2 regions of the Streptomyces sp. NPDC020489 genome follow, and region 2 is predicted to be linked to the other one. Evidence: predicted binding sites of a transcription regulator. Region 2 holds the regulator's gene; the other holds the start of a gene.
The links. Region 2 encodes HrcA, which represses chaperone genes, less so after heat shock. Its sites were predicted from a motif close to TTNGCACTCNGNNNNNCNGAGTGCNAA; they were not measured.
Positions count from the first base shown of each region.

Region 1 (8,514 bases), on a different contig from region 2:
CCGTGCCCGCCGTGACCCGCCCGAGGTCAGGCCACCTTCCGGGAGGCGTACTCCGCGATCTCCGCCATCGGCGGCCGCTCCTCGGTGTCCACAGAGTGCGTGCGGGGCTCGAAGCCGTCCTGGCCGCGCTCGAACTGGGTCAGGGCCGGGCGGATGAGGTGGCCGCGGGCCAGGCGCAGCTGGGCCGTGCGGTAGATCGCGGCGGACATCCGGCCGAGGGCCTGGCCGTCCTGGTGGCGGTGCTTGCGGACACCCACGTCCACCTGGGCCAGCGCGTCCAGGCCCACCAGGTGCAGCGCGTCCACGAGCATGCCGAGCTCCACGCCGTAGCCGACCGGGAACGGCAGCCGTTCCAGCAGGGAGCGGCGGGCCGCGTACTCGCCGCCGAGCGGCTGCACGAACCCGGCCAGCTGCGGCCAGTGCATGTTCAGCAGCGGGCGGGCCATGAGTTCGGTGACCCGGCCGCCCTGGCCCGCCGCGCCGCCGAGCGGACGGTCGTACATGCCCTTGACGAGGTGGACGCCCGGGTCGGTGAGCAGCGGGCCCACGATCCCGGAGACGAAGTCGGAGGAGAACTCCCTCAGGTCGGCGTCGATGAAGCAGACGATGTCGCCGCGGGTCACCAGCAGCGACCGCCACAGCACCTCGCCCTTGCCGGGCACGGCCGGGATCCGGGGCAGGATCTCGTCGCGGTGCACCACGGTCGCGCCGGCCGCCGCGGCGACCTCGGCCGTACGGTCGGTGGAGCCCGAGTCGACGACGACTATCTCGTCGACCAGGGGGACCTGGAGCACGAGGTCGTGGCGGATCACGGAGACGATGTCACCGACCGTCTCCTCCTCGTTGAGCGCGGGCAGCACCACACTGACCGACTGGCCCGTGCGCTGCTTGGCCGCCAGGATCTGGTGGAGCGGGCGATCGGTCAGGGACCAGGACCGGGTGGTCAGCCAGCGCTCGACTTCGTTCAGCACAGTGCGCGGCTCCTAACGTGTGTGATCCATCTCGCGGTTCGGACGACTCTCTCAACTGTCCTGGTCGTCGGTTACAGTCTTGAACAACGCGGATGACCATCGCATGTCCAGGGTGGCCCGCCGTTCACACAACTTCATACCGCTCATCCAGAGGGGCAGAGGGATACGGCCCGATGAAGCCCCGGCAACCCTCCAGTCGGTTCTCGTAGATCACTGTTGATCGCTCAGCGAGGCTCCCGACTAGGGAAGGTGCCAAATCCGTCTCACGGCGAGATGCGTCGTGAGGAAGATGAGGAGAAAGGGCCTCGCCTCCATGGCTGCGCAGACTGTTGCAAGCACCACCGAAACCACCGTAGACCTCGGCCCCGCCGCGGCTCTCAGCTGCCGCGAGTGCGGTCACCGCGTGCCCCTCGGCCCGGTCTTCGCGTGCGAGGAGTGTTTCGGCCCGCTCGAGATCGCCTATGACTTCTCGGCCTACGACACCGAGGACCTCCGCAAGCGGATCGAAGCGGGACCCGCGAACATCTGGCGTTACGCGCCCCTGCTGCCCGTCCCCGCGGACGTGGCCGACAAGCCCAACATCAACCCCGGCTGGACCCAGCTCGTCAAGGCCGACAACCTGGCCCGCGAGCTCGGCGTCACCGGCGGCCTGTACGTGAAGGACGACTCCGGCAACCCGACGCACTCCTTCAAGGACCGTGTCGTCGCCCAGGCCCTGGAGGCCGCCCGCGCCTTCGGCTTCACCACCCTGTCCTGCTCCTCCACCGGCAACCTCGCCGGTGCCGTCGGCGCCGCCGCCGCCCGCGCCGGCTTCCGGTCCTGCGTGTTCATCCCGCACGACCTGGAGCAGGGCAAGGTCGTCATGGCCGCGGTCTACGGCGGCGAGCTCGTCGGCATCGAGGGCAACTACGACGACGTGAACCGCTTCTGCTCCGAGCTGATCGGCGACCCGGCCGGCGAGGGCTGGGGATTCGTCAACGTCAACCTGCGGCCCTACTACGCGGAGGGGTCCAAGACCCTGGCGTACGAGATCTGCGAGCAGCTCGGCTGGCGGCTGCCCGACCAGCTGGTGGTGCCCATCGCCTCCGGCTCGCAGCTCACGAAGATCGACAAGGGGCTCCAGGAGCTGATCAGGCTCGGGCTCGTCGAGGACCGGCCGTACAAGATCTTCGGTGCCCAGGCCGAGGGGTGCTCGCCGGTGTCGGTCGCCTACAAGGCGGGCCACGACGTCGTCCGTCCCCAGAAGCCGAACACCATCGCCAAGTCCCTCGCCATCGGCAACCCCGCCGACGGCCCCTACGTGCTCGACATCGCGCGCCGGACCGGCGGCGCGGTGGAGGACGTCACCGACGAGCAGGTCGTCGACGCGATCAAGCTGCTGGCGCGGACCGAGGGCATCTTCGCCGAGACGGCGGGTGGCGTGACGGTGGGTGTCACGAAGAAGCTGATCGACAGCGGGCTGCTGGACCCGGCGCTGACGACCGTCGTCCTGAACACCGGCGACGGACTGAAGACGCTGGACGCGGTGGCGGGTACGGGTCTGACCGCGACCATCCGCCCCAGCCTCGACTCCTTCCGCGAGGCTGGGCTCGCCTGACAGGTAGTTGTTCGTCTGCGGGCCCGCGGGGCCGGCCGCGCAGTTCCCCGCGCCCCTGGGTGCGTCATCCCGACCGGAGGTTTCCACGTGAGCGTCAACGTCCGCATCCCCACCATCCTGCGCACCTACACGGGTGGCCGGGCCGAAGTGACCGCCGAGGGCGCGACCCTCGCCGAGGTCATCGCCGACCTGGAGAAGAACCACACGGGTATCGCCGCACGCGTGCTCGACGACCAGGGCAAGCTGCGCCGGTTCGTCAACGTGTACGTCAACGACGACGACGTCCGCTTCGAGCAGGGCCTGGAGACGGCCACTCCGGACGGGGCCGGCGTCTCGATCATCCCGGCGGTCGCGGGAGGCTGACCGGCCTCCTTTCGTTACCCTGGGTAACGCCGATTACCGAGTGTTCATCGAATTGCCCCCTCCGTGAGAGAAGCGGAGGGGGCAATTCTCTATGGTTGAGCGCGGTACAGTTGGGGAACCCGCTCCACTCCTCATGCCAGCCGCATATGAGTTCCTGCTTCGCAGGCGATGAGAAGCAGCCAAAGTGTGCGGTTCTTCTGCGAATTTTGCGCCATTTGTGGAGCCCGACTTGCCCCGAGTTCGGGCGAATTCTCACTACATTCCGGACCCTTCGCGTCCAGAATTCTCGTCCGATTGACCTGTTGCAGACGGCAGTTGGACAGATACATTCAGCCGCGGTCGACGCGTTCCGGCGCACGCCCCCAATCCGTGGGGGGTGAGGTCTGACCCGGATCCGCGAAGTGTGGATCTGTGCAAGGGCCAGTAATAGGGGAGTTAGGCATGGCTCAGGGCACCGTCAAGTGGTTCAACGCGGAGAAGGGGTACGGCTTCATCGCGGTCGACGGTGGTGCGGATGTATTCGTCCACTACAGCGCGATTCAGATGGACGGCTACCGCACCCTGGAAGAGGGTCAGCGGGTCGATTTCGAGATCTCGCAGGGCCAGAAGGGGCCGCAGGCGGACATGGTCCGACTGGCGACCGGCTGAAGCACGCGCCGACTGAACTAGCAGCGACGTTCTTCTTCGAAGGGCCCGCACCTCATGGGGAGTCATGGGTGCGGGCCCTTCGGCGTGCCCGCAGACCCTTCCGCGCCTGCCCGGAGCCCGTGCGGGGCCTGGACGATCCCGGAGAGGCGCTTGCACTCGACGGGGTCGAGTGCTAATCATTGGCGTTAGCACTCTGAAGGTGAGAGTGACAACGAGGACCGGGTCGGTGAGGCCCGCAAGCCAGGTGGGGCAAGGAACCACGAGGTGTGCGAGCCGTCCGTCGCGGGCGCGGGCGCGGTCCGAAGGAATCACCCCCAGTCCTGGAGGGACCACTTCACATGGCCAAGATCATCGCGTTCGACGAGGAGGCGCGGCGCGGCCTCGAGCGCGGCATGAACCAGCTCGCGGACGCCGTGAAGGTGACGCTCGGCCCCAAGGGCCGCAACGTCGTCCTCGAGAAGAAGTGGGGCGCCCCCACGATCACCAACGATGGTGTGTCCATCGCCAAGGAGATCGAGCTCGAGGACCCGTACGAGAAGATCGGCGCCGAGCTGGTCAAGGAAGTCGCGAAGAAGACCGACGACGTAGCCGGTGACGGCACGACGACCGCGACCGTCCTGGCCCAGGCCCTGGTGCGCGAGGGTCTGCGCAACGTGGCCGCCGGTGCCAACCCGATGGCTCTCAAGCGCGGTATCGAGAAGGCCGTCGAGGCCGTCTCCGGTGCCCTGCTCGAGCAGGCGAAGGATGTCGAGACCAAGGAGCAGATCGCTTCCACGGCCTCCATCTCCGCCGCCGACACCCAGATCGGCGAGCTCATCGCCGAGGCGATGGACAAGGTCGGCAAGGAAGGCGTCATCACCGTCGAGGAGTCCCAGACCTTCGGTCTGGAGCTTGAGCTCACCGAGGGTATGCGCTTCGACAAGGGCTACATCTCGGCGTACTTCGCCACCGACATGGAGCGGATGGAGGCGTCGCTCGACGACCCGTACATCCTGATCGCCAACTCCAAGATCGGCTCCGTCAAGGACCTGCTCCCGCTCCTGGAGAAGGTCATGCAGTCGGGCAAGCCGCTGCTGATCATCGCCGAGGACGTCGAGGGCGAGGCCCTGTCGACCCTGGTCGTCAACAAGATCCGCGGCACCTTCAAGTCCGTCGCCGTCAAGGCCCCGGGCTTCGGTGACCGCCGCAAGGCCATGCTCGGCGACATCGCCATCCTCACGGGCGGCGAGGTCATCTCCGAGGAGGTCGGCCTCAAGCTGGAGAACGCGACCCTGGACCTCCTGGGTCGCGCCCGCAAGGTCGTCATCACCAAGGACGAGACCACCATCGTCGACGGTGCCGGCTCCGCCGACCAGGTCCAGGGCCGGGTCAACCAGATCCGCGCCGAGATCGAGAACAGCGACTCGGACTACGACCGCGAGAAGCTCCAGGAGCGCCTGGCCAAGCTCGCCGGTGGCGTCGCCGTCATCAAGGCCGGTGCCGCGACCGAGGTCGAGCTCAAGGAGCGCAAGCACCGCATCGAGGACGCCGTGCGCAACGCCAAGGCGGCCGTCGAGGAGGGCATCGTCGCCGGTGGTGGCGTGGCCCTGCTCCAGGCCTCCTCGGTCTTCGAGAAGCTGGACCTGGAGGGCGACGAGCTGACCGGCGCCAACGCCGTCAAGCTGGCGCTGGAGGCCCCGCTCAAGCAGATCGCCGTCAACGGTGGTCTCGAGGGTGGTGTCATCGTCGAGAAGGTGCGCAACCTGCCCGTCGGCCACGGCCTGAACGCCGCGACCGGTGAGTACGTCGACATGATCGCCTCCGGCATCATCGACCCGGCGAAGGTGACGCGTTCCGCTCTTCAGAACGCCGCCTCCATCGCCGCGCTCTTCCTCACCACCGAGGCCGTCATCGCCGACAAGCCGGAGAAGGCCGCCGCGCCTGCCGGTGGCGGCATGCCGGGCGGTGACATGGACTTCTGATCGACCTGACGGTTGATCGCCTGTCCTTCGTTCCGAGGGCGGCACCCCAAGGGGTGCCGCCCTCGGGCGTTCCCCGTCCGCCCGCTGTCCGGCGTGTGCGGGATCACAGGGTCTTCGGGACGAGCGCGGTGGCTGCGGCGGTTGAAGCGTGCGTAGTGTTCATGCGCGTGCACATACCAGCCGGTATCGCCCCGGCCCGTCCGTCCCCGAGGAGCCCCCACGTGACCGCCCCCGCCCCCACCCGCGCCGCCGAGGTCCTCTCGCGGCCGATCTCGATCAACGGCCTCGACATCCCGAACCGCATCGCCATGGCGCCCATGACGCGCATGTTCTCCCCGGGCGGCGTGCCCGGCGCTGACGTGGCCTCGTACTACGCGCGCCGGGCGGCGGCCGGGGTCGGCCTGATCGTCACCGAGGGCACCTACGTCGGTCACGACTCGGCGGGCGAGAGCAACCGCGTCCCGCGCTTCCACGGCGAGGAGCAGCTCGCGGGCTGGGCGAAGGTCGCCGCGGACGTGCACGCGGCCGGCGGCACGATCGTCCCGCAGCTGTGGCACATCGGCATGACCCGCACCCCGGGCAAGGGCCCCGTCCCGGACGCCCCCTCCATGGGCCCCTCCGGTCTGCGCCCCGGCGCCGACGAGCCCACCGGCCGGGCGATGACCCAGCGCGACCTGGACGACGTCATCGGCGCCTTCGCCGAGGCCGCGGCCGCCGCCGAGCGCATCGGCTTCGACGGTGTCGAGATCCACGGCGCCCACGGCTACCTGGTCGACCAGTTCCTGTGGGCGGGCACCAACCGGCGCACCGACGCCTACGGCGGTGACGCGGTCGCCCGGACGAGGTTCGCCGCCGAGCTCGTGGCCGCCGTGCGCGAGACCGTCTCGCCGGGGTTCCCGATCATCTTCCGCTACTCGCAGTGGAAGCAGGAGGCCTACGACGCCCGGCTCGCGGAGACCCCGCAGGAGCTGGAGGCCATCCTCGCGCCGCTGGCCGCCGCGGGCGTCGACGCCTTCCACGCCTCCACCCGCCGCTACTGGCTGCCCGAGTTCGACGGCGCCGACCTCAACCTCGCCGGCTGGACCAAGAAGCTCACCGGCAAGCAGGTCATCACCGTCGGCTCGGTCGGTCTCGACGGCGACTTCATCAAGGGCTTCATGGGCGAGGGCTCCCCGGTGCGCGGCATCGACGACCTCCTGGACCGCCTGGAGCGCGAGGAGTACGACATGGTCGCCATCGGCCGCGCGCTGCTCCAGGATCCGCAGTGGGCGGCGAAGGTGCTGGCGGGCCGGACGGACGAGCTGAAGCCGTACGACGCGGCGGCGCTGCGCTCGCTGAGCTGACCCCGCCGCGGGCCGGCGGGGGCGCGCGCCCCCGGGCCCCCGCCGGCCCGCAGCACCTCGTCCGCACCCGCCGGACAGGCTGAAAACACCTGAGAACGCACGGCAACTCGCGCTAGCTTGCGCAAGATGAGAATCCTTCATCTCTCCGACACCCACCTCGCACGCGCCGACGCCCCCAACCGGCACGGCGTCAACGCCCACGACTCGCTGCGCCTCATGCTCGCCGAACTCCGGCATGTGCAAGGCGTCGACGCCGTCGTCGTCACCGGGGACCTCGCCGACGACGGGACCGTGGAGGCGTACCGGGCCGTACGGGAGCTGGTCGGGGAGTTCGCCCGGGGCAAGGGGGACGTGCCCGTCTTCTACACGACCGGCAACCACGACGAGCGTGCGGCGTTCGCCGAGGTGCTGGGCAGCGGGCATCCGGCGCCCGGCCGGGTGCTGGAGTCGGCGGCGGGGGAGCGGGCCGCGGTGAGCACCGTGGCGGGGTGGCGGTTCGTCACGTTGGACTCGCTCGTGCCGGGGCAGGTGCACGGGCAGCTGAGCGCCGTCCAGCTGGACTGGCTCCGCGAGGTCCTGGCGACCCCGGCGCCGCACGGCACCGTCCTCGCCTTCCACCACCCGCCCTTCGCGCTGGACAACCCCCTCCAGCAGCTCTTCGGGCTGCGCGACCCCGTCGACCTGGCCGCCGTGATCCGCGGCACCGACGTCCGGGTCGTGCTCACCGGCCACTTCCACCTCCAGCTCTGCGGCCTGCTGGAGTCGGTCCCGGTGTGGGTGACACCCGGCGTGGTCAACCGCATCGACCTGACCACGGCCCCCGGGACGGAACGCGCGGTGCGCGGGGCCTCGGCGTCCCTGGTCGTCCTCGGCGGCCCGGTCAGTCCGCTGTTCCACACCTTCCACGCCCGTGACCCCCGGGCCCACGAGACGGTCTACGAGCTGGACGAGGACACGGTGCGCTCCCTCGTCGAGCGGTACGGCGACTGACGGCCTTCTTCCGTCCGGCGCGGGGCCGGCGGCCGACCCAGAACTCTTGAGTAAGTCAAGCAACTGATTTACTGTTGCCTCGGTCAATCACTACGCCGATGGAGGCCCCCTCATGTCCGCCGTCCCCGCCGTCGCACCACCACGACCGAACGCCGTGGTCGCGGTGCTGGCCTTCGCCGGAATCGTGGTCTCGCTGATGCAGACCCTGGTGATCCCGATCGTCCCGGAGCTGCCGAGGCTGCTGGACGCGCCCGCCTCCGACACCGCCTGGGCGGTGACCGCCACGCTGCTCGCCGCCGCCGTGGCGACACCGGTGACGGGCCGGCTCGGCGACATGTTCGGCAAACGCCGGATGCTGCTGGTCAGCGGCGTGATGCTGGTCGCGGGCTCGGTGGTGTGCGCGCTCAGCGACTCGCTCGCGCCGATGATCATCGGCCGGGTGCTCCAGGGGCTGGCCTCCGGTGTGATCCCGCTCGGCATCAGCATCATGCGGGACGAACTGCCCGCGGAACGCCTCGCCGGGTCCACCGCCCTGATGAGCGCCTCCCTCGGCATCGGCGGCGCCCTGGGTCTGCCGGCCGCCGCCCTCATCGCCGACAACTTCAGCTGGCACGTCCTGTTCTGGACCTCGGCGGCGCTGG
Region 1 covers NZ_JBIRUZ010000006.1:410,945-419,458, reverse strand. The annotation lists gene ACH41F_RS19010 (glucosyl-3-phosphoglycerate synthase) at 27-971, opposite strand; SAM riboswitch class I at 1,112-1,267, shown strand; gene thrC (threonine synthase) at 1,285-2,568, shown strand; gene ACH41F_RS19000 (MoaD/ThiS family protein) at 2,656-2,931, shown strand; gene ACH41F_RS18995 (cold-shock protein) at 3,373-3,579, shown strand; gene groL (chaperonin GroEL) at 3,918-5,540, shown strand; gene ACH41F_RS18985 (NADH:flavin oxidoreductase) at 5,702-6,883, shown strand; gene ACH41F_RS18980 (metallophosphoesterase) at 7,010-7,873, shown strand; gene ACH41F_RS18975 (MFS transporter) at 7,986-8,514, shown strand, end outside.
Region 1: groL (chaperonin GroEL) is a predicted target of HrcA. The motif match lies at 3,729-3,755, and genes of this name have one in related genera.

Region 2 (8,514 bases):
CCCCGCCTGTGCGAACAGCGCCAACTCCTCCGGGGAGACGCCCCCTTCGGGGCCCACCACCAGCACGATCTCGCCCGCGGTGGGGAGTTCGACGGTGGCGAGCGGTTCGTCACCGCTCTCGTGGAGCACGGCGGCGAAGTCGGCCCGGGCGAGGAGGGCGGCGACCTGCTTGCTCGTGGCGAGGTCGGCGACCTCGGGGAAGCGTCGGCGACGGGACTGCTTGCCGGCCTCGCGGGCGGTGGCCCGCCACTTGCCGAGCGCCTTCAGACCGCGGTCGCCCTTCCACTGGGTGATGCAGCGGGCGGCCTGCCAGGGCACGATCGCGTCGACGCCGGTCTCGGTCATCGTCTCGACGGCCAGCTCGCCGCGGTCACCCTTGGGCAGGGCCTGCACGACGGTGATGCGCGGCTCCTCCATCGGCTCCTCGCTCACCGAGTCCAGCTGGACGATCAGCCGGTCCTTGCCCTCGGTGCCGAGCACCACGCAGTCGGCCCAGCGTCCGGCCCCGTCCGTGAGGATCACGTCCTCGCCGGGTGCGAGCCGCTTCACGGAGACGGCGTGCCGCCCCTCGGGCCCGTCCAGCACGTAGTGCCCGCCACCCCCGGCCCGGAAGTGCTCGACCACGAACACGGGCGCCGTCATCGGACGTCACCGCCCTTGGGCAGGCGCGACAACGCTGTCGCGGCGTCGGCGAGTTCGGCGGCCAGGACCTCCACCAGCTGTCCGGCGGGCAGTTCGCGCGCCATCCGGAACCCCTGTCCGGCCCACAGCGCCATGCCCTGCGCGTCCTTGGCCTTGGCGGCGGCCTTGCGCAGCGGCGAGGTGAGGTGGTGGACCTCCGGGTAGGCGGCGGGGGCGTACCGGCCGTGCTCGCGCAGGAAGCGGTTGACCAGGCCGCGGGCGGGGCGGCCGGAGAAGGCCCGGGTCAGCTCGGTGCGCACGAACAGCGGGTCGGTGAGCGCCTGCTTGTGCACGTCGGCGGCGCCGGACTCGGAGGTGGCGAGGAAGGCGGTGCCGAGCTGGGCGGCACTGGCTCCGGCGGCGAGGACGGCGGCGATCTGGCTGCCGCGCATGAGGCCGCCGGCGGCGACGATCGGGATGCCCACGGTCTCGCGGATCTGTCCGACGAGCGCCAGCAGCCCGGTGCCGGTCCCGTCGTTCTCCGGGATGTCACGGTGGGTGCCCTGGTGTCCGCCGGCCTCCACGCCCTGCGCGATGACCGCGTCGGCGCCGGCGCGCTGCACGGCGAGGGCCTCCTCGGCGGTGGTCGCGGTGACCAGGGTGAAGGTGCCGGCGCGGCGCAGGGAGTCGAGGACGTCGGCGCTCGGCACGCCGAAGTGGAAGGAGACCACCGGCACCGGGTTGTCGAGCAGGACGGCGAGCTTGGCGTCGTAGCCGTCGTCGCGGCCGCTGTCGGGGTCCCCGAGCTCGGTCTCGTACCAGGCGGCCTCGCCGGCCAGCTGGTGGGCGTAGACGTCGACGGCGCCGCGGTCGGCGTACTCGGGCTGCGGCAGGAACAGGTTGACCCCGAACGGCCGCCCGGTCAGGCCCCTGAGCTGCTTGATCTCCTGGTACATCCCGTCCGCCGTCTTGTACCCGGCGGCGAGGAATCCGAGCCCCCCGGCGTCGGACACGGCGGCGGCGAGACGCGGCACGGAGACGCCGCCCGCCATGGGGGCCTGCACGATCGGATGGGGGAAGAGATCGGTCAGCGCGGAGGACATGCCCGCATGGTGCCACGTCCACCGGACAGGACCGAATCCGGCCCACGAGCGGCATAGTCCAGAGGAACAGGCCGTGGGCGAGGGGGCTGGGGACCGGCCCCGAGCCGGTCGGTCCCAGCCCCCGCCACCCGACGGTCAGCGACCGTTGAACGCGTCCTTCAGGCGCGAGAACAGCCCCTGCTGCCCCGGCTGGAACTGGCCCTGCGGCCGCTCCTCGCCGCGCAGCTTCGCCAGCTCGCGCAGCAACCGCTCCTGCTCCGGGTCCAGCTTCGTCGGCGTCTGCACCTCGACGTGGACGATGAGGTCGCCCCGACCGCCACCGCGCAGGTGCGTGACGCCGCGGCTGTGCAGCGGGATCGACTGGCCGGACTGGGTACCGGGCCGGATGTCGACCTCCTCCAGACCGTCCAGCGTCTCCAGCGGCACCTTCGTGCCCAGCGAGGCCGCGGTCATCGGGATGGTGACCGTGCAGTGCAGGTCGTCGCCCCGGCGCTGGAACTGCGAGTGCGGCATTTCGTGGATCTCGACGTACAGGTCGCCGGCGGGACCGCCACCGGGCCCGACCTCGCCCTCGCCCGCGAGCTGGATCCGGGTGCCGTTGTCGACACCGGCGGGGATCTTCACGGTCAGGGTGCGCCGGGAGCGGACCCGCCCGTCGCCCGCGCACTCGGGGCACGGCGTGGGGACGACCGTCCCGAACCCCTGGCACTGCGGACACGGCCGCGAGGTCATGACCTGCCCGAGGAAGGACCGCGTGACCTGCGACACCTCACCGCGTCCGCGGCACATGTCACACGTCTGGGCGGAGGTGCCCGGCGCCGCGCCCTCACCACTGCATGTGGTGCACACGATCGCGGTGTCGACCTGGATGTCCTTCGTGGTGCCGAAGGCCGCCTCGTCGAGCTCGATCTCCAGCCGGATCATCGCGTCCTGGCCCCGCCGCGTACGCGACCGCGGGCCCCGCTGGGACGCCGTACCGAAGAACGCGTCCATGATGTCCGAGAAGTTCCCGAAGCCACCGGCCCCGAAGCCGCCCGCGCCACCGCCGCCGGCCTGCGAGAGCGGGTCGCCGCCGAGGTCGTAGACCTGCTTCTTCTGCGGGTCCGAGAGCACCTCGTAGGCGGCGTTGATCTCCTTGAACCGCTCCTGGGTCTTCGGATCGGGGTTGACGTCCGGGTGCAGCTCGCGCGCGAGCCGACGGAACGCCTTCTTGATCTCATCCTGCGACGCGTCGCGGCGCACGCCGAGAACGGCGTAGTAGTCCGTGGCCACTTACGACTCCGCCAGGATCTGTCCGACGTACCGTGCCACTGCGCGTACCGCTCCCATCGTTCCCGGGTAATCCATGCGGGTCGGTCCGACCACGCCGAGCTTGGCGACTGCCTCGTTGCCCGAACCGTAGCCGACCGACACCACCGAAGTGGAGTTGAGTCCCTCGTAGGCGTTCTCGTGACCGATGCGTACGGTCATGCCCGAATCCCCGGCCTCGCCAAGCAGCTTGAGGAGCACGACCTGCTCCTCCAGCGCCTCCAGGACGGGCCGGATGGTGAGGGGGAAGTCATGTCCGAAGCGGGTGAGATTGGCGGTGCCGCCGATCATCAACCGCTCCTCGTTCTCCTCGACGAGCGTCTCCAGGAGGGTGGAGAGCACCGTGGAGACAGTGCCCCGGTCCTCCAGGTCGAAGCCTTCGGGGAGGTCCTCGACGAGCCTGGGCACATCGGTGAAGCGCCGCCCGGCGACCCGGCTGTTGAGCCGGGCCCGCAGATCGGCGAGCGAGCTCTCGCCGAACGGCGCCGGGCAGTCGATCATCCGCTGCTCGACCCGCCCGGTGTCCGTGATCAGCACGAGCATCAGACGCGCGGGCGCGAGGGCGAGCAGTTCGACATGGCGCACGGTGGACCGGGTGAGCGAGGGGTACTGCACCACCGCGACCTGCCGGGTGAGCTGCGCGAGCAGCCGTACCGTCCGGGCCACCACGTCGTCGAGGTCGACGGCGCCGTCGAGGAAGTTCTGGATGGCGCGCCGCTCGGGCGCGGTCATCGGCTTGACGCCCGCGAGCTTGTCGACGAAGAGCCGGTAGCCCTTGTCCGTGGGGATGCGCCCGGCACTGGTGTGCGGCTGGGCGATGTACCCCTCGTCCTCCAGGGCGGCCATGTCGTTGCGGATCGTCGCCGGGGAGACGCCGAGGCTGTGTCGCTCGGTCAGGGCCTTGGAGCCGACCGGCTCCTCGGTGCCGACGTAGTCCTGGACGATGGCACGCAGCACCTGAAGCCTGCGTTCACTCAGCATCGCGCGCACCTCCAGATGTCGTTCCCTCGGCTCCCCGCCTGGCACTCTGTCCGTCCGAGTGCCAGCGTTCCCCGGCCAGTGTACGGCGGTGGGGTACCGCCCCGGCAAGGACGGTCCCGCCGCGACCCCGCGTACGGCTAGCGTCGCGGTATGACGGTGACTTGGGAAGAGCTGGAGTGGGAGCGGCTGGCGTCCGGCGTGGGCCGGTGCCGTCTGCCGGGCTGGGACTGCACGGCGGGGCTGGTCGTCGGGGTGGACACCGCCCTGCTGATCGACGCCGGGTCGAGCCTCGCGGAGGGCGCGCGGCTGCGGGCCCAGGCGGAGTCGCTGGCCGGCCACCGTGTGACTCATCTCGCGCTGACCCACCCCCACTTCGACCACGTGTTCGGGGCAGCGGCCGTCGCGGACGCGGAGGTCTTCGGGCCGGTCGGCATGGACGCGCTCCTCGAGCAGCAGCAGACACGTGCGGAACTGCGGGCGGACGCGGTCCGCAACGGCCTGGACGAGCGGCTCGCCGACGAGGCGCTGGACGCCCTGCCCCGCCCCCGCCACCTGGTCTCCGGCGAGTGGACCCTCGACCTCGGCGGCGGCCGCCAGGTCCTGCTGGCCAACGTCGGCCCCGGCCACACCGGCCACGACCTCGTCGTGCTGGTGCCGGGCACCCCGGAGGTGGTCTTCTGCGGCGACCTGGTCGAGGAGTCCGGCGAACCGCAGGCGGGCCCCGACGCCGTACCGTCCCGGTGGCCGGCGGCGCTGGACCGGCTCCTCGACCTCGGCGGCGAGGACGCGCTGTACGTGCCGGGTCACGGAGCGGTGGTGGACGCGGCGTTCGTCCGGGGGCAACGGGACGCGCTGGCCGCCCGTTTCGGCGTGTCGCGCTAGGCGGTCCGGCGCTTCTCCTATCGTCATCCGAATGCGCCAGTACTCAGCCGACCTGACCCCTCCCTGGAAGAAGCCCAAGGCCGCCCCCGAGGTCCCGGCGGAGCCCGGCCTGGTGGTCGAGGAGCCCGGCACCGGGTTCTGCGGCGCGGTGATCCGCTGCGAGGCGGGCACGGTGACCCTGGAGGACCGGTTCGGCAAGCACCGGGTGTTCCCGATGGAGCCGCGGGGCTTCCTGCTGGAGGGCCGGGTGGTGACGCTGGTCCGCCCCTCGGCCGCCGCTCCGGCACGTCCGAGCCGTACCGCCTCCGGTTCGGTGGCCGTCCCCGGGGCACGCGCGCGCGTGGCCCGCGCCGGCCGCATCTACGTCGAGGGCCGGCACGACGCGGAGCTGGTGGAGAAGGTCTGGGGCGACGACCTGCGCATCGAGGGCGTGGTCGTGGAGTACCTGGAGGGGGTCGACGACCTGCCCTCGATCGTCGCCGAGTTCGCGCCCGGCCCGGACGCCCGCCTGGGGGTCCTCGTGGACCATCTGGTGCCGGGCACGAAGGAGTGGCGCATCGCACAGCAGGTGACGAGCGAGCACGCCCTGGTCGTCGGTCACCCGTACATCGACATCTGGGAAGCGGTGAAACCGTCGGCCCTGGGCATCGCCGGGTGGCCGAAAGTCCCCCACGGCCAGGACTGGAAGACGGGCGTATGCCGGGGGCTGGGGTGGCCTTCGGAGAACACGGGGGCGGTGTGGCAGGCGATCCTGAAGCGAGTGAACTCCTACAAGGACCTGGAGCCGGAGCTCCTGGGCCGCGTGGAAGAACTGATCGATTTCGTCACGACGTGACCCGGGGCCCCTCAGGGACCGAGGGAACCGCACCCACCCAGGGGCGCGGGGAGCTGCGCGACCAGCCACGACAGACCCGCAGCCGCCCCACAGCCTCTCAGTCCACCAGGTCCCGCACCACCGCGTCGGCCAGCAGCCGCCCCCGCAGCGTCAGGACGGCACGTCCCCTCGCGTACGGCGCCTCCTGGAGCAGCCCCTCCGACAGCGCGCGCCGGGCGGCCGTGAGCCCCCGTTCGCGCAGCAGGTCCAGCGGGACCCCTTCCCGGAGCCGCAGCTCCAGCAGGATCCGTTCGACCCGGCGGTCCTCCTCGGAGAGCAGCTCGCGGCCCGCGCCCGGCGACCTGCCCGCCGCCAGCGCGGCGGCGTACGCCCCTGGATGCTTCACGTTCCACCACCGCACCCCGCCGACGTGCGAGTGCGCTCCGGGCCCCGCGCCCCACCAGTCGGCGCCCCGCCAGTACAGCTCGTTGTGCAGGCAGCGGCCGGCGTCGGAGGTGGCCCAGTTGGAGACCTCGTACCAGTCGTAGCCCGCGGCCGAGAAGGTGTCCTCCGCGATCAGGTAACGGTCCGCGTGCACGTCGTCGTCGGTCATCGGGACCTCGCCCCGGCGGATACGACGGGCCAGCTGCGTGCCTTCCTCGACGATCAGGGCGTAGGCGCTGACGTGGTCCGGTCCGGCGCCGATCGCCGCCTCCAGGGACGCCCGCCAGTCGTCGTCGGACTCGCCCGGGGTGCCGTAGATGAGGTCCAGGTTCACGTGCTCGAAGCCCGCCGCGCGGGCCTCCGCCACGCAGGCCTCGGGGCGGCCGGGGGTGTGGGTGCGGTCGAGCACCTTCAGCACGTGCTGCCGGGCGCTCTGCATGCCGAAGGAGATCCGGTTGAAGCCGCCCTGGCGCAGGGTGGCCAGATACGCCGGGTCCACCGACTCCGGGTTCGCCTCCGTCGTCACCTCCGCGTCCGGCGCGAGACCGAACTCGTCCCGGACCGCGGCCAGCATCCGGACGAGGTCGCCGGCGGCCAGCAGGGTGGGCGTACCGCCGCCGACGAAGACCGTGCGGACCTGGCGGGGGTCGTCGCCGAGGACCTTGCGGGCCAGGCGGATCTCGTCGATCAGGGTGTCCGCGTAGTTGTCACGGGAGGCGAGGACGCCGCCGGTGCCGCGCAGCTCGGTCGCGGTGTAGGTGTTGAAGTCGCAGTAGCCGCAGCGGGTCGCGCAGTACGGAACGTGCAGGTAGAACCCGAGGGGGCGGTCGGCGGCCCCGGCGAGCGCGGACGCGGGGAGCGCACCGTCGTCGGGGACGGGCTCGCCGTCGGGGAGTGCGGAAGGCATGCCGTCCATTGTCCAGGACGGGGCGGGGTGCTCGGCGGGAGCGGCGGGGAGCCGCGCGGCGGCCGTCGGGGCGCGTTCCGCGATCGACGGGGCGGGGTGGTCGGGGGGAGCCGCGCGCCGCCCGTCCGGGCGCGTTCCGCGGTCAACAGGGCGGGGTGCTCGGCCGGAGCCGTGGGGAGCCGCGCGCCGCCCGTCCGGGCGCGTTCCGCGATCGACAGGGCGGGGTGCTCGGCGGGAGCCGTGCGCCGCCCACGCCGGACGCGGTCCGCGATCAGCGGGCTGGTGGCTCCGGCGCGGCCCACGGGGCGGCGGGCCCGGCCCGACCCGCGGAGCGGTGAGCCCGGCGCGGCCCACGGGCCAGTGGGCCCGGCGCGACCCGCGAGCGCGAGACCGGCGCCGTCGCCTGGGCAGGCAGCGCGCGTCAACTGCCCGGGCGCCCGGGGAACCGCGCGACCGGCCGCCGCCACGACGACGCCACCGGCCGACGCGCCCCGCCGCCCGCCGCCCTCGCGCTACGCCTCGCGAGTCCCCGCGTACATCTCCTCGATCAGGTGCTTGTACTCCCGCTCCACCACCGGCCGCTTCAGCTTCAGGCTCGGCGTGATCTCGCCGTGCTCCACGTCGAGGTCCCGCGGCAGCAGGCGGAACTTCTTGATGGTCTGCCAGCGCTGGAGACCCTCGTTGAGCTCCTTGACGTAGCCCTCGATCATCGCGACGGTCTCCGGCGCGGCCACCACCTCGGCGTACGACTTGCCGCCCAGCCCGTTCTCCTCGGCCCAGCCGAGGATCGACACCTCGTCCAGCGCGATGAGCGCCGTGCAGAAGTTCCGGTCGGCGCCGTGCACCAGGATGTTGGACACGTACGGGCACACCGACTTGAACTGGCCCTCGACCTCGGTCGGCGCGATGTACTTGCCGCCGGAGGTCTTGAACAGGTCCTTCTTGCGGTCGGTGATCCGCAGGTAGCCGTCGGGCGACAGCTCGCCGATGTCACCGGTGTGGAACCAGCCGTCGGCCTCCAGCACCTCGGCGGTCTTCTCCGGGAGCCCGTGGTAGCCCTCCATGATGCCGGGGCCGCGCAGCAGGATCTCGCCGTCCTCGGCGATCCGCACCTCGGTGCCGGGCAGCGGCTTGCCGACCGTGCCGGTGCGGTACGCCTCGCCCGGGTTCACGAAGGAGGCCGCGGAGGACTCGGTGAGGCCGTAGCCCTCCAGGATGTGGATGCCGGCGCCGGCGAAGAAGAACCCGATCTCCGGGGCGAGGGCAACGGAGCCGGAGACACAGGCGCGCAGATGGCCGCCGAAGGCCTCGCGGATCTTGGCGTACACCAGCTTGTCGGCGACCGCGTGCTTGGCGGCCAGGCCGAAGGGCGCGCTGGCGGTGCCGGTGCGGCGGAAGTTGTCCTGGGTGACCTTGGCGTACTCGCGGGCGACGTCGGCGGCCCAGCGGAAGAT
Region 2 covers NZ_JBIRUZ010000001.1:161,395-169,908, reverse strand. The annotation lists gene ACH41F_RS00695 (16S rRNA (uracil(1498)-N(3))-methyltransferase) at 1-642, opposite strand, end outside; gene ACH41F_RS00690 (nitronate monooxygenase) at 639-1,724, opposite strand; gene dnaJ (molecular chaperone DnaJ) at 1,860-2,996, opposite strand; gene hrcA (heat-inducible transcriptional repressor HrcA) at 2,997-4,013, opposite strand; gene ACH41F_RS00675 (MBL fold metallo-hydrolase) at 4,164-4,895, shown strand; gene ACH41F_RS00670 (DUF3097 family protein) at 4,927-5,730, shown strand; gene hemW (radical SAM family heme chaperone HemW) at 5,828-7,060, opposite strand; gene ACH41F_RS00660 (AMP-binding protein) at 7,573-8,514, opposite strand, start outside.